Regions from separate parts of the Streptomyces mabaensis genome, predicted to be linked through region 1. Evidence: riboswitches for the same ligand, from Rfam matches in the RefSeq annotation. Region 1 holds a riboswitch; each other region holds the start of a gene.

Region 1 (4,707 bases):
GGGCCGGGCGTACACCAGCATGACGCTGACCACCGCGGTGGCCGCCGAGCCGATCATCACGCCGATGACCAGCAGGGTGACCGCCGAGCGGACCCAGCGCGACAGCAGCAGCACCAGCGCCAGCACACACCCGGCGCCGAGGGAAGCGGCCAGCACCACGCCGATGCGGCCCAGCCCCGCCAGGTCACCGGTGAAGCTCCCGGCCACACCGCCCGTACTGACCACCACGGCCGCCACCCCCATGCTTGCCCCCGAACTCACCCCGAGTGAGAACGGATCGGCCAGCGCGTTGCGGAACAGCGTCTGCATCTGCACGCCGGCCACGGCGAGGGCAGCGCCCACAGCGGTGGCCGTCAGCGCACGCGGCAGCCGCACCTCCTCGACGATGACGGCCCACCGCGGGTCGGCCCCCGCACTGCCGAACAGCACACGCACCACCTCCCCGACAGGCACCTGGTAGGAGCCGACGGCGACCGTCAGCACGAACAGAACTGCCGTGCCGACGGCCAGCCCGGAGACGACCAGGAGACGCCGACGCCCGGGCACCGGGCTTGCCGGGGCCGGGGCCGGGGCCGGGGCAGGCGTCACGGCTGTCCGCGTGGTCACGCGCGCGGCACCTTGGTGTAGAAGGTGAAGGTGTGGCCCGCGGCCTGGTCCGGGTGCAGGAGGGCGAACAGGTCGGCGAGGACGAGGTCCGGACGCAGGACGCCGCGCTCGTAGAAGTCGTTGCCGCCGCCGGGACCCAGCGCCTTGGTGTTCGTCCAGACCTCACCCGCGTTCACAGCGTTCAGCTTGGCGTAGCGACGGTCCGCCTTGACCGCGTCGGCAGTCGACTTCCACTGCTCGCCGACCAGCCACGTCGGCGCGTCGCCGCCCTTGGCGTACACGGCCTCGAAGTTCAACTGAAGGTTGCCTGTGCCCTTGTCGCCCGCCCACGGGTAGGTGCCACCGGCATCATTGATCAGCTTCCCGACGTAGCTGCCGCCGGAGGCCATGCTCCACGTGCCCTGGTACATCGTGCCCGGCAGCACCTTGACGGGCTTGCCCGCCGAGACGGACTTCGCGGCCTTGGCGGCGACCTTGCCGTAGTCGCTCTCGACGGTGTCGAACACCTCGCCCGCGCGCTTCTCGGCTCCGGTGAGTGCGGCCATGGCCTTGACCCACTCGGCGCGGCCGAGCGGGCTGGGCTCCAGCCACTCGGCGTTGGCGACGACGGCGATGCCCGCCTGCCGCAGCTTCGGGTACTGCGGGTCGTCGGTCCCCTGGGTCATCAGGACATCGGGCCTGGCGCCGATGACCTGCTCGGCGTTCAGGGTGTTGTCCTTGGCGTACTCGGCGACCTTGCCCGACGTCACCCGCTCACGGACCTCGGCGGAGCTGACGAACGCGCCGCTTGCCACACCGGTCAGGACATTCAGCGTGCCGGTCTCGGTCAGCAGCGGCAGGTGCGTGGTCGAGGCGGAGTACAGGCTCTTGACCGGAGTGGTGATCTGCTGGGCCTTGGCCAGGTCGCCGGACAGCTTCGGCTTGGGGGCCCCGCACTTGACCAGGACGTACGACTCGGGCTTGCCCTTGGGGTAGGGCTCCTTGACCGTGAGGACCTGGTAGCTCTTCTCGTACCGCAAGGTGAAGTTCTTCGCGTGCTCCACCGTGGACTTCACGGGGAAGTAGTCCTCGGCCGGATCGAAGTCGGAGATGCAGCCGGCCGCGGACCCCGAGGCCCGGGAATCCGCCGGCCGGGCGGAGTCGCCGTCGGCGCACGCGGCGAGGGTGAAACTCAGAGCGGCGATCAGCGCCGTAATGCCGGCAGGGCGTCGAAGAGGCGGGACTGGTCGTACGGACACGAGGGCTCCTGGGCATGCGTCGAAGCGCACCGGTCTTCCGGGTGCGTGGGAAAGGGAACGACCGAGGGGCGGTCGCACAGTCAGCGAGAGGGTGGGACGCCGAGCGTCGCCGGGAGGCCCTTCAGCGCTCCGACGGCAGGGTCCGAGCGACAAGCCGTCGCGTCCATCTCATACGGGCAGCCGGGAGTGGAAACTTCACACAAGCACGCGGGCACACGAGTGCCACCGTCCTCTCTCGGGGAAATCCGCCCCGGTATGGCGAGGTGCGACGGCGTGAGTCTCCTGACTCGGGATCGACGCTTCTCCGGCCTTCCCACCCCGACGGGGCGGTGGCTTCGGCGGAGTCGCTCCCCCTACACAGTGGCGGTACCGTGCCGGAATCTCACCGGCTTCCTCGTTCCGCCGTCGCTTGTCGGACGGAAGCATCCCAGAACGCACATGACCGCGCCAGCCCTTCGGCTGTGCCCCCCACCACATGGGGGGACGCGCAGGGGCGTGGTTCGGCGACGTCGGTCATGCGCAGGGTGGCTGACTAACAGTCGGGTCAGTCCTCCGTGATGACCGGGAAGCGGCGGGGCGCGATCAGCAGGAGGGCCAGCAGGGCCAGTACCGCCGCTGCCGCCGCGCCCAGGTAGACGTGGTCCACCGCCGTGTCGACCGCCCGGCGCAGCTGGTCCGCCGCTTCCGCGGTGAGGGAGGCGGGGTGTTCCAGGGCGTGCGCGACGCCGTCGAGGTCGGCGTCCGGCAGGCGGGCGGTGAGGGTGGCGTTGGCGACGGCGCCGAACAGCGCGGCGCCCACGCTCTGGCCGACCTGGCGGCAGAAGAGTACGGATGCGGTGGTGGTGCCGCGTTCCGACCAGCCCACCGTCGACTGGACGCCGACGATGAGCGGCAGTTGGAAGAGGCCGAGGGCGGCGCCGAGCAGCAGCATGATCAGGGCGGGCTGCCAGGGGGAGCCCGGGTAGGGCAGGAGGGGGAAGGCGAGGAGGATCACGGCGGCGAGTGAGATGCCGATGACCGCGGTGTTGCGGAAGCCGATGCGGGTGTAGACGTGCTGGCTGAGCGCGGCGGAGATGGGCCAGCTCAGGGTCATGATCGAAAGGACGAAGCCCGCGCCGATCGGGCCGAGGCCCAGGACCGACTGCGCGTACGTGGGCAGGAAGACGGTCGGCGCGACCATCAGCAGCCCCAGCGCGCCGAGGGCCAGGTTGACGGCGGCGATGGTGCGGCGGCGCCAGACCCAGCCGGGGATGACCGGATCCGCGGCCCGGCGCTCGACGACGACGGCCAGCGCCGCGAGGACCGCCGCCCCGGCGAGCAGGGTGAGCGAGGGCGCGGACAGCCAGGGCCAGGCGACGCCGCCCTGGACCAGGGCGGTCAGCAGCAGGCCGCCGCAGGCGAAGACGGTCAGTGCGCCGGCCCAGTCGATCCGGGGGCGGGCGGCCGGAGCCGTACGGGCGGTCTCCTTGAGGTGACGGGCGATCAGCCACATCGCCAACGCCCCGATCGGCAGGTTGATCAGGAAGATCCAGCGCCAGTGGGCGTACGCGGCGAGGAGCCCGCCGACCGCCGGTCCGGCCACCGCGGAGACGGCCCAGACGGTGGAGAGCCGGGCCTGGATCCTGGGGCGTTCCTTGAGGGGGTAGAGGTCGGCGGCGATCGTCTGGACCGTGCCCTGGATCGCGCCGCCGCCGAGTCCCTGGACCACCCGGAAGGCGATCAGGGCCGCCATGTTCCAGGCCACCGCGCACAGGACCGACCCGACGAGGAAGAGGGCGATGCCGGCGATGAGGACCGGCTTGCGGCCGAAGGTGTCGGAGAGCTTGCCGTACACGGGGAGGGTGACGGTGACGGCGAGGAGGTAGCCGGAGAAGAGCCAGGAGAAGACCGCGAACCCGCCGAGGTCGCCGACGATCTGGGGGACGGCGGTGGACACGATCGTGCCGTCGAGGGCGGCGAGCGCCATACCGAGCATCAGCGCCGCGACGACCGGCCTGCGCCGGCGGGCGGACTCCGGGGCGGACCGGGTGCCGGGCAGGGCTTCCGTACCGCCGCCGCTGCTGCCGCTCACCCGAATCCTTTCACCGTGCATCTATTTTCCTGGGACACCCTCTCATTCCCGGGCCGGGCCGCGGGAGGGGGCGGGGGTCCCCGAGACGGACTCCGCCCGACGGCGTACTCCCCCTAGGGGGACCTCCGCCCTTCGGGCCAGGGGCCGTTCGTACCGGTGGAGGAGGAGATGGCCGCGGACCGGTTCTTAACTGGTTCTTACGGGCCGCCTCACCCGGTGGGTGGGGCTAACCCCCGGGTGGATACGGAGATGCGCACCAGCGCGCCCGTACCCCTGTGCCGACCAGACTCGACCCAGTTGTTCCAGGCACGCACCACGACGTCGACCGAGGAGATTTACCGTGACTACGGCTGTGACCATTCCCAGGCACGAGGGCACTGGAGGGCCTACGGCCGTAGCCGCGCGGGCGCGGCAGGTCGTCAAGGCGTACGGGTCGGGGGAGACGCGGGTCGTCGCGCTCGACCATGTCGATGTGGACATCGCGCGGGGGCGGTTCACCGCGATCATGGGGCCGTCGGGTTCGGGCAAGTCGACCCTGATGCACTGCCTCGCCGGCCTCGACACCGTGACCTCGGGCGAGATCTACGTCGACGACACCGAGATCACCAAGCTCAAGGACAAGAAGCTCACGCAGCTGCGCCGGGACCGGATCGGCTTCATCTTCCAGGCGTTCAACCTGCTGCCGACGCTCAACGCGCTGGAGAACATCACGCTGCCGATGGACATCGCGGGCCGCAAGCCCGACGCCCAGTGGCTGAACCGGGTGGTGGAGACCGTCGGTCTCGCCGGGCG
Region 2 (4,707 bases), on a different contig from region 1:
TCTACAAACACTCCTTACCGCACCGCACCCGCACCCGCACCGCCCACCACGAGCAGACAAGGGAGTCCGCCACCGTGGCCATCTCCGTCTTCGATCTTTTCTCCATCGGTATCGGTCCGTCTTCGTCGCACACGGTCGGTCCGATGCGGGCGGCGCGGATGTTCGTCGGCCGGCTGAAGAAGGACGGTCTGCTCGCGCAGACCGCCGCGGTGCGGGCGGAGCTGTTCGGCTCGCTGGGCGCCACCGGGCATGGTCACGGCACCCCGAAGGCGGTGCTGCTGGGCCTGGAGGGCCACTCGCCCCGCACGGTGAACGTCGAGACGGCGGACGACGAGGTCGAACGGATCCGGCAGACCGGCCGGCTCCGCCTGCTGGGCGCGGAGATCGGCGCGGCGCACGAGATCGAGTTCGACGAGCCGAACCAGCTGATCCTGCACCGCCGCCGCTCCCTCCCGTACCACGCGAACGGCATGACCCTGTTCGCGTACGACGCGTCGGGCACACCACTGCTGGAGAAGACGTACTACTCGGTGGGCGGCGGCTTCGTCGTCGACGAGGACGCGGTGGGCGAGGACCGGATCAAGCTCGACGACACCGTGCTGAAGTACCCCTTCCGCACCGGTGACGAGCTGCTGCGGCTGGCCTCGGAGACCGGTCTGTCCATCTCCGCGCTGATGCTGGAGAACGAGAAGTCCTGGCGCACCGAGGAGGAGATCCGCGAGGGCCTGCTGGAGATCTGGCGGGTCATGCAGGCGTGCGTGGCACGCGGCATGTCCCGCGAGGGCATCCTGCCCGGCGGGCTGAAGGTCCGCCGCCGGGCGGCCACCACGGCCCGCAAGCTGCGCGCCGAGGGCGACCCGACCGCCCTCGCGATGGAGTGGATCACCCTGTATGCGATGGCCGTGAACGAGGAGAACGCGGCCGGCGGCCGGGTGGTGACCGCCCCGACCAACGGCGCCGCCGGGATCATCCCGGCCGTCCTGCACTACTACATGAACTTCGTGCCCGGCGCCGATGAGGACGGCGTGGTGCGGTTCCTGCTCGCCGCGGGCGCCATCGGCATGCTGTTCAAGGAGAACGCCTCCATCTCGGGTGCCGAGGTGGGCTGCCAGGGTGAGGTCGGCTCGGCCTGTTCGATGGCGGCCGGCGCGCTGGCGGAGGTGCTGGGCGGCACCCCGGAGCAGGTGGAGAACGCCGCGGAGATCGGCATGGAGCACAACCTGGGCCTGACCTGCGACCCGGTCGGCGGCCTGGTGCAGATCCCGTGCATCGAACGCAACGGCATGGCGGCGGTCAAGGCGGTCACCGCGGCGCGGATGGCGATGCGCGGCGACGGCAGCCACAAGGTCTCCCTCGACAAGGTCATCAAGACCATGAAGGAGACCGGCGCGGACATGAAGGTCAAGTACAAGGAGACCGCCCGCGGCGGCCTCGCCGTCAACGTCATCGAATGCTGAGCGACGCGCGACAGCGGACCCGTCAGCCACACCTCGGCGCGTGATCCCGTGAACGCCTGAACGCATGATCATCTGGACATGTGAACACGTGAATGTTTGACCCGATCCCCGTCAGGCGCGCCCTTGTCGTGCGCCCGTGCGCGGGTTGTCGCAGGTCGTCACGCCCACTAAGGTCACAGGGCCTTGGTGTTCGGGAAACCGGTGCGGTACCGGTGCGGCCCTCGCCACTGTGATCGGGTAGTCCGACTCCACCCTCCGGGGAGCCACTGGACCACCGCGGGAGACCGCGGAGTCCGGGAAGGCGGAGTCGGACGGCACATTGCCAGTCCGGGGTGGACCCCAGGACCCCCCGTCAGCCAGGAGACCGGCCAGGGCGCGTTGTCCATCCACGAGGTGCTGGAGAGGGTCTACCCAACCATGCATATAGCCGAGGGGTTTCTGCCCCCGCTGCACGCGGCCGCCTGGGGCGCCGCGTCAGCTCCGTTCGTCGTCCACGGAGTCAGGGCCCTGACCCGTGAGGTCAGGGCCAACCCCGAGAGCACCCTGCTGCTCGGTGCCTCCGGCGCCTTCACGTTCGTTCTGTCCGCGCTCAAACTGCCCTCCGTCACGGGCAGTTGCTCCCACCCCACCGGAACCGGTCTGGGTGCGATCCTGTTCAGACCGCCGATCATGGCGGTGCTGGGCACCATCACCCTGCTGTTCCAGGCCCTGCTGCTGGCCCACGGCGGACTCACCACGCTGGGGGCCAACGTCTTCTCGATGGCCATCGCGGGGCCCTGGGCGGGTTACGGGGTGTACCGGCTGCTGCGGCGCTTCGACGTGCCGCTGATGGTCAGCGTGTTCTTCGGTGCCTTCGTGGCCGACCTGAGCACGTACTGCGTCACCAGCGTGCAGCTGGCGCTCGCCTTCCCCGACCCGGCGACCGGACTCCTGGGCGCACTGGCCAAGTTCGGCGGGATCTTCGCCGTGACCCAGATTCCGCTGGCGGTCAGCGAGGGTCTGCTGACCGTGCTCGTCATGCGGCTGCTGATCCAGTCGAGCAAGGGCGAGCTGACACGGCTCGGGGTCCTGCTCCAGGGCGCGCAGCCCGGGCAGAAGAAGCCCGGGCAGAAGAAGGGGGCCGTGGCCTGATGAGCCGGAACGCGAAGATCAACTCACTGCTGCTGCTCATCGTGGCCGCACTCGCCGTACTGCCGCTCGCGCTCGGCCTCGGGGACGGCAAGGAGGAGCCGTTCGCCGGAGCCGACGGGCAGGCGGAGGCCGCCATCACCGAGATCCAGCCGGACTACGAGCCGTGGTTCACCCCGCTGTACGAGCCGCCGTCCGGTGAGATCGAGTCGGCGCTGTTCTCCTTGCAGGCGGCGCTCGGCGCGGGCGTACTGGCCTACTACTTCGGGCTGCGCAAGGGCCGCAAGCAGGGCGAAGCCCGCGCGGCGGCAGCCACGGGAGCGGCGGCAGCCACGGCCGGGGAGCCGGGCGAGCAGCCCGCCCGCCGGCCCGCCGGCCCGACGTCGTAACCGGCGGATGCTGCCGATCGACGCGGCGGCGCACAGCAGTCGCTGGCGCCGCCGCCATCCGCTGGAAAAGGCCGTCCTCGGTCTCGGGCTGACCGTTTCGGCGGTCTGCCTGCCGCCCTGGCCGGGTGCGGTGATCGTCGGCGCCGCCACGCTCGCCGTGCTGCTCGGCCCGGCCGGGGTCGCGCCCCGCCAGCTGTGGCGGGCGTACCGCATTCCGCTCGGGTTCTGCGTCACCGGCGCGGTACCGCTGCTGTTCCAGGTCGGCGGTACGGGCGGCCTCGTGACCCTCGCACCCGAAGGCGCGGCGCACGCCGGGCAGTTGCTGCTGCGGACCTCGGCGGCCTCGCTCGGCGTGCTGCTGTTCGCCTTCACCACTCCCGTCTCCGATGTGCTGCCGCGGCTGGTACGCGCGGGCGTCCCCGCGCCCGTGGTGGACGTCGCCCTGGTGATGTACCGGATCAGTTTTCTGCTCCTGGACGCCATCACCCGGATACGCCAGGCGCAGGCCGCCCGGCTGGGCCACACCACCAGGGCGGCCACCTGGCGTTCGCTCGCCGGCTTGGGCGCGACGGCTTTCGTCCGGGCCTTCGACCGGGCGGAGCGCCTTCAGTCGGGGCTGGCGGGCCGCGGCTACGACGGCACCCTGCGCGTCCTGGTCCCGCCGGCGGTGCTCTCCTGGCGGTTCCTGGCCGCGAGCGGCGCGCTGCTGGCGGGGGTCACCGCCCTCACGCTCGTACTCGAAAGGCTCTCCCTGTGACCAGAGTGACCACAGCGTCCGCACGGCCCGCCGTGGGGGCGCCCGTCGTGGAGCTCCTCGCGGCTGGTTATGCCTACCAGGACGGCCCGGCCGTACTGAGCGGCGTCGACTTCGGGATCCGCGAGGGCCGTTCGCTGGCCCTGCTCGGCCGCAACGGCAGTGGCAAGACCACGCTGCTGCGGCTGCTGAGCGGCGGACTGCACTGCGCGTCGGGCGAACTGCGGCTGGAGGGTGCGCCCGTGGCGTACGACCGGGCCGGACTGACCCGGCTGCGGACGACCGTTCAGCTGGTGGTGCAGGACCCGGACGACCAGCTGTTCGCCGCCTCGGTCGGCCAGGACGTCTCGTTCGGTCCGATGAACCTTGGCCTGCCGGAGGCCGAGGTACGCGACCGGGTGGCGGAGGCGCTGGAGGCCCTGGACATCGTGGCCCTGCGGGACCGGCCGACGCACCTGCTGTCGTACGGGCAGCGCAAGCGGGCGGCGATCGCGGGCGCCGTGGCGATGCGGCCGCGGGTGCTGATCCTCGACGAGCCCACGGCCGGTCTGGACCCGCACGGCCAGGAACGGCTGCTGGAGGTGCTGGAGCGGCTGCGCGAACTCGGCACCACCGTCGTCATGGCGACGCACGACGTGGACCTCGCGCTGCGCTGGGCGGACGACGCGGCGGTGCTGGCCCCGGACGGGCTGCACACCGGGCCCGTCGCCGAAGTGCTCGCCGACCAGGGGCTGCTGGACGCCGCCCGGCTGCGCCGGCCGTGGGGTATGGCGGCCGCGGAGGTGCTGCGGGCGCACGGACTGCTCGGCGGGACGGACGCCGGGCCGCGCACCCCGGAGGAGCTCGGTGGCTGGGCGACGGCGGTACGGGGGACCTGATCGGCCCGCACCCGCCGGACCTGCCGGGGCCTGTCGGGCCCTGATCCGCCGGACCGGCCCTGAGCGCGCGGTACCTAAGATGCCTCCATGTCACTCCCGCA
Region 3 (4,707 bases), on a different contig from region 1:
CTGGCTCGCTCACGCTCTGGCCCTGATCGGTGAAGCGACCCGTGCGCGAGACGTTTTCGAGACCGCCCTCGATCATGCCAACGATGTCGGTCTCCTTGCCGAAGAGGTCTCCTCAGCCACCGGAGAGGCGCTCGGCAACTATCCCCAGGCCTTCAGCCACATCGGGCTGATCAATGCCGCCGGCGCCATCCACCAGGCCGAACAGGTCGCGACCTAGCGGGGGCTCTCCGTAGTGGCTTGGTAACCCGCAGGTCAGGTTACCTGGGGTCCCGTGTCAGTTCATCTTCCGTTCACCAAGTCAACGTACGTTCGGCCAGAGCCGAGACGTATGGACGCCTCGGCTTTTCTCAGGCCGCCAGCCGCATACGGAAACGGATGACCCCTGATGGCACATGAGGCCATGATTCTGCTTGGGATTGTGATCGTCACCGCCCTCGTGTTCGATTTCACGAACGGTTTCCACGACACAGCCAACGCGATGGCGACGACCATCTCGACCGGCGCTCTCAAGCCCAAGACGGCGGTGGCCATGTCCGCCGTGCTCAACCTCGTCGGCGCTTTCCTCTCGGTGGAAGTCGCCAAGACGATCTCCAGCGGACTCGTCAACGAAGAGGGCATCAGGCCCGAAGTCATTTTCGCGGCGCTCGTCGGCGCCATCCTGTGGAATCTGCTGACCTGGTTGGTCGGCCTGCCGTCCAGTTCCTCGCACGCCCTGATGGGCGGCCTGGTCGGCGCCACCGTCGCCTCGGTCGGCTTCGGCGGAGTCAACGGCGACGTCGTCGTCACCAAGGTGCTGATCCCCGCGATCGCCGCCCCGCTGGTCGCCGGTGTCGCCGCGATGCTCGCCACCCGGCTCACGTACAAACTGAGCAGCAAGACCAACGAGAAGGCGTCGGCCAAGGGCTACCGCGTCGGCCAGATCAGCTCCGCGGGCCTCGTCTCGCTGGCGCACGGCACCAACGACGCGCAGAAGACCATGGGCATCATCACCCTCGCCCTGGTCGCCGGCGGCGCTCTCGCCCCCGGCTCGAACCCGCCTCTGTGGGTCATCCTCTCGGCCGGTGTCGCGATCGCCCTCGGCACCTACCTCGGTGGCTGGCGCATCATCCGCACCATGGGCAAGGGTCTCACCGACCTCCAGCCGCAGCAGGGCTTCGCCGCCCAGACCAGCGCGGCGAGCGTCATCCTGGCCTCCTCGAACCTCGGCTTCTCCCTCTCCACCACCCACTCGTGCTCCGGCGCGGTGATGGGCTCCGGTCTCGGACGCAAGGGCGGTGTGGTCCGCTGGTCCACCGCGACCCGCATGTTCATCGCCTGGGGCCTGACCCTGCCGGCGGCCGGCCTTGTCGCGGCGGGCGCGGAGCTCGTCACCAGGCAGGGCAACTGGGGTGTCGCCGCCGTCGCGGTCTTCCTCGTCAGCTCCTGCCTCGCGATCTGGCTGGTCTCCCGCCGCCAGGTCGTCGACCACACCAACGTCAACGAGACCGGCGCCGACGGCGAGCCCGCGGGCGTCGTGACCGCCGCGATGGCCGCCGTCACCCCGCCGCCGGCCGGCGTCACCACCGCCACCACCGGCGAACTGAAGGCCACCATCCCCGCCCCGGCGCCCGCGTCCCCCGAACCGCCGCAGCCCGCGACCGTCTGACCAGCTCGACGCGCTCGACGCACTCGACGAGTGAAGGAATCAGCAGTATGAAGATCGACTGGGCAGCTCTCGGCTCCGTCTTCGGAGTCAGCCTCACGGCCACCGTCGCCCTGGTGGGCCTGTTCACCCTCGGCATCGTCGGCCTCTCCAAGCAGGAGTCCGCCACCGCGCAGGGAGGCTCCGCCGGCGCCGCGGCCCTGGCCCGCACCGGCGCGTACGCCTGCTTCGCGCTCTGCGCGGCGGCGGTGGCGTACGGGATCTATCTGATCGTCGTCTGACCCAACCCGGCAGCCGACCGCACCGGCAAGCCGACCGCCCCCGGCGGGTCCCTCACGGACTCCTGCCGGGGGCGTTCGCGTTCCCGCCGGTGTGGGGCTTCGCACACTGTCCCGCCGCAGGTCAACGGCGAGTTGACGGGCGTTCGCGGGGCGTGGTGGACTTCCGGAGCCAAACGGCGGCAGGAGAGGAAGTCCGGTGCGAATCCGGCGCGGTCCCGCCACTGTCACCGGGGAGCACTCCCCCACACCGGAAGTCACGGCCCGTGCGTACGGGCTGGAAGGCCGGGGGAGTTGCCGATCCGGGAGCCAGGAGACTCTCACCGCCGGTCACGTCGAACCAGGGCGCGGACCCTGAGTGAGGACTTTCGCCATGCCGGGCTGCGGTTCAGTTGTCCATGTGAGTACGAGTACGGGGTCCCGCCGAGGTCCTGTCCGGGCGATCTTTGAGGATCAGCCCGCGGCGTCAGATGCGGTGCATCGCAAGGCGGAGGATCGCCCTCGTACTGGATGTACTTGGGCTACTCCGACAACGCGGCGAGGTGCCGTAGCTGGCGCCGCGGGCCCGAGAAGATCGCCCGGACAGGGCCTAGGCGTATCGGCCGGCTGAACCCATGCGTGCCGATCGCGTATGTGCATACGGCGTGACCGCCGGCCTGCTCGGCGACCTCGTCCTCGGCGATCCCCGCCGCGGGCATCCGGTCGCCGCGTTCGGGCGGGCCGCCACCGCCGTCGAGAAGGTCCTGTGGCATGACCACCGCGGGTGGGGCGCGCTGCACGCCGTGGTGTGCGCCGGGGGCGCGGCCGCCGCCGGCGCGCTGGCCGCCCGCGCCGTACGCTCCCGTCCCGCCGCCCATGCCGCGCTGACCGCCGCGGCGACCTGGGCCGTGGTGGGCGGGACGTCGCTGGGCCGCGAGGCCCGGGCCATCGGCGGCGCGCTGGCGGCCGGCGACCTCGACGTCGCCCGGGAACGGCTGCCCCGTCTGTGCGGGCGCGACCCGCAGTCCCTGGACGGCCGTCAGATCGCCCGCGCCGTCGTGGAGTCCGTCGCCGAGAACACCTCCGACGCGGTGGTGGGGGCCCTGGTGTGGGGCGCCGTCGCGGGCGTCCCCGGCCTGCTCGCGTTCCGCGCGGTGAACACCCTGGACGCCATGGTCGGGCACAAGTCACCCCGGTACCTGCGGTACGGCTGGGCCTCGGCCCGGCTCGACGACGTGGCGGGCGGGCCGGGCTCCCGGCTGACCGCGGCCGCCGCCGTACTGGCCGGGCCCGACCGCCGGGGGGCGGTACGGGCCTGGCGGCAGGACGCGGCAAAACACCCGAGCCCCAACGCCGGGCCGGTGGAGGCCTCGTTCGCCGGAGCGCTGGGCGTACGGCTCGGCGGCACCCTCTCGTACGCCGGCCGCGTCGAACACCGGCCGGTGCTGAACGCCGGTGGCCGGCCGGTCGAGGTGGCCGACATCGACCGCGCCGTGAAGCTGTCGCGCGTGGTCACCGGGGTGGCCCTGGGGGTGTGCGTCGCGGGCCGGCTCGTCGCCGGCCGGCTGATCGCTGGACGGAGGAGGACCGCATGAACCGCACGCGCGGGGGTGGACTGCTGGTCGCCGGCACTACGTCGGACGCCGGCAAGAGCGTTGTCACGGCCGGGATCTGCCGGTGGCTGGTACGCACCGGGGTGAAGGTCGCGCCCTTCAAGGCGCAGAACATGTCGCTGAACTCGTTCGTCACGCGCGAGGGCGCGGAGATCGGGCGGGCCCAGGCGATGCAGGCCCAGGCGGCACGGGTCGAGCCGAGCGCGCTGATGAATCCCGTACTGCTCAAGCCCGGCAGCGACCGCAGCAGCCAGGTGGTGCTGATGGGGAAGCCGGTGGGTGAGATGAGCGCGCGTGGGTTCTTCGGGGGGCCTGGGCCCGCGGCGGAGCCGCAATCAGACGCAGTGTCCCCCGGAAAAACGCTGCATGGCGGCCGGCAGGAGGCACTTCTCGGGACCGTCACGGCGTGCCTGGAGGAACTGCGGGGCACGTATGACGCCGTGATCTGTGAGGGGGCCGGCAGTCCTGCCGAGATCAACCTGCGGCGTACGGACATCGTCAACATGGGCATCGCCCGGGCGGCGGACTTCCCGGTGGTCGTGGTGGGAGACATCGACCGCGGGGGCGTCTTCGCCTCCTTCTTCGGCACGACCGCCTTGTTGAGCGCCGAGGACCAGTCGCTGATCGCGGGCTACCTCGTCAACAAGTTCCGCGGCGATGTGTCACTGCTGGAGCCCGGCCTGGAGATGCTCCGGGGGCTGACCGGACGTCAGACGTACGGTGTGCTGCCGTTCCGGCACGGGCTCGGCATCGACGAGGAGGACGGGCTGCGGGTCTCGCTACGGGGCGCCGTACGCGAGTCCGTCGTCGCCCCGCCGGTCGGCGAGGACGTGCTGCGGGTCGCGGTGTGCGCGGTGCCGCTGATGTCCAACTTCACGGACGTCGACGCGCTGGCCGCCGAGCCCGGCGTCGTCGTGCGGTTCGTGGACCGCGCCGAGGAACTCGCCGACGCCGACCTGGTGGTGGTGCCGGGAACGCGCGGCACCGTCCGGGCGCTGGAGTGGCTGCGGGAGCGCGGTCTCGCGGAGGCGATCGCGCGGCGCGCCGCCGAGGGCCGGCCCGTACTGGGCATCTGCGGCGGCTTCCAGCTGCTCGGCGCACACATCGAGGACGAGGTCGAGTCACGGGCGGGCCACGTCCCGGGGCTCGGACTGCTGCCGGTCCGGGTCCGGTTCGCCGTCGAGAAGACGCTCGC

The links. Region 1 has a riboswitch for cobalamin ahead of ACWV17_RS07545 (ABC transporter substrate-binding protein). Riboswitches for the same ligand answer to the same signal wherever they lie in the genome.
Region 2: another riboswitch for cobalamin. It lies ahead of ACWV17_RS20510 (energy-coupling factor ABC transporter permease); the one in region 1 lies ahead of ACWV17_RS07545 (ABC transporter substrate-binding protein).
Region 3: another riboswitch for cobalamin. It lies ahead of ACWV17_RS21210 (cobalamin biosynthesis protein); the one in region 1 lies ahead of ACWV17_RS07545 (ABC transporter substrate-binding protein).

Annotation. Positions count from the first base shown of each region.
Region 1 covers NZ_JBSOPZ010000006.1:137,392-142,098, reverse strand. Annotated here, with positions in the region: gene ACWV17_RS07550 (FecCD family ABC transporter permease) at 1-606, opposite strand, end outside; gene ACWV17_RS07545 (ABC transporter substrate-binding protein) at 603-1,844, opposite strand; cobalamin riboswitch at 2,098-2,286, opposite strand; gene ACWV17_RS07540 (MDR family MFS transporter) at 2,389-3,936, opposite strand; gene ACWV17_RS07535 (ABC transporter ATP-binding protein) at 4,256-4,707, shown strand, end outside.
Region 2 covers NZ_JBSOPZ010000022.1:38,399-43,105, forward strand. Annotated here, with positions in the region: gene ACWV17_RS20505 (L-serine ammonia-lyase) at 75-1,457, shown strand; cobalamin riboswitch at 1,625-1,844, shown strand; gene ACWV17_RS20510 (energy-coupling factor ABC transporter permease) at 1,875-2,588, shown strand; gene ACWV17_RS20515 (energy-coupling factor ABC transporter substrate-binding protein) at 2,588-2,974, shown strand; gene cbiQ (cobalt ECF transporter T component CbiQ) at 2,982-3,731, shown strand; gene ACWV17_RS20525 (energy-coupling factor ABC transporter ATP-binding protein) at 3,737-4,606, shown strand; gene ACWV17_RS20530 (PadR family transcriptional regulator) at 4,694-4,707, shown strand, end outside.
Region 3 covers NZ_JBSOPZ010000023.1:65,606-70,312, forward strand. Annotated here, with positions in the region: gene ACWV17_RS21195 (glycoside hydrolase family 15 protein) at 1-217, shown strand, start outside; gene ACWV17_RS21200 (anion permease) at 401-1,645, shown strand; gene ACWV17_RS21205 (hypothetical protein) at 1,693-1,923, shown strand; cobalamin riboswitch at 2,109-2,240, shown strand; gene ACWV17_RS21210 (cobalamin biosynthesis protein) at 2,535-3,494, shown strand; gene ACWV17_RS21215 (cobyric acid synthase) at 3,491-4,707, shown strand, end outside.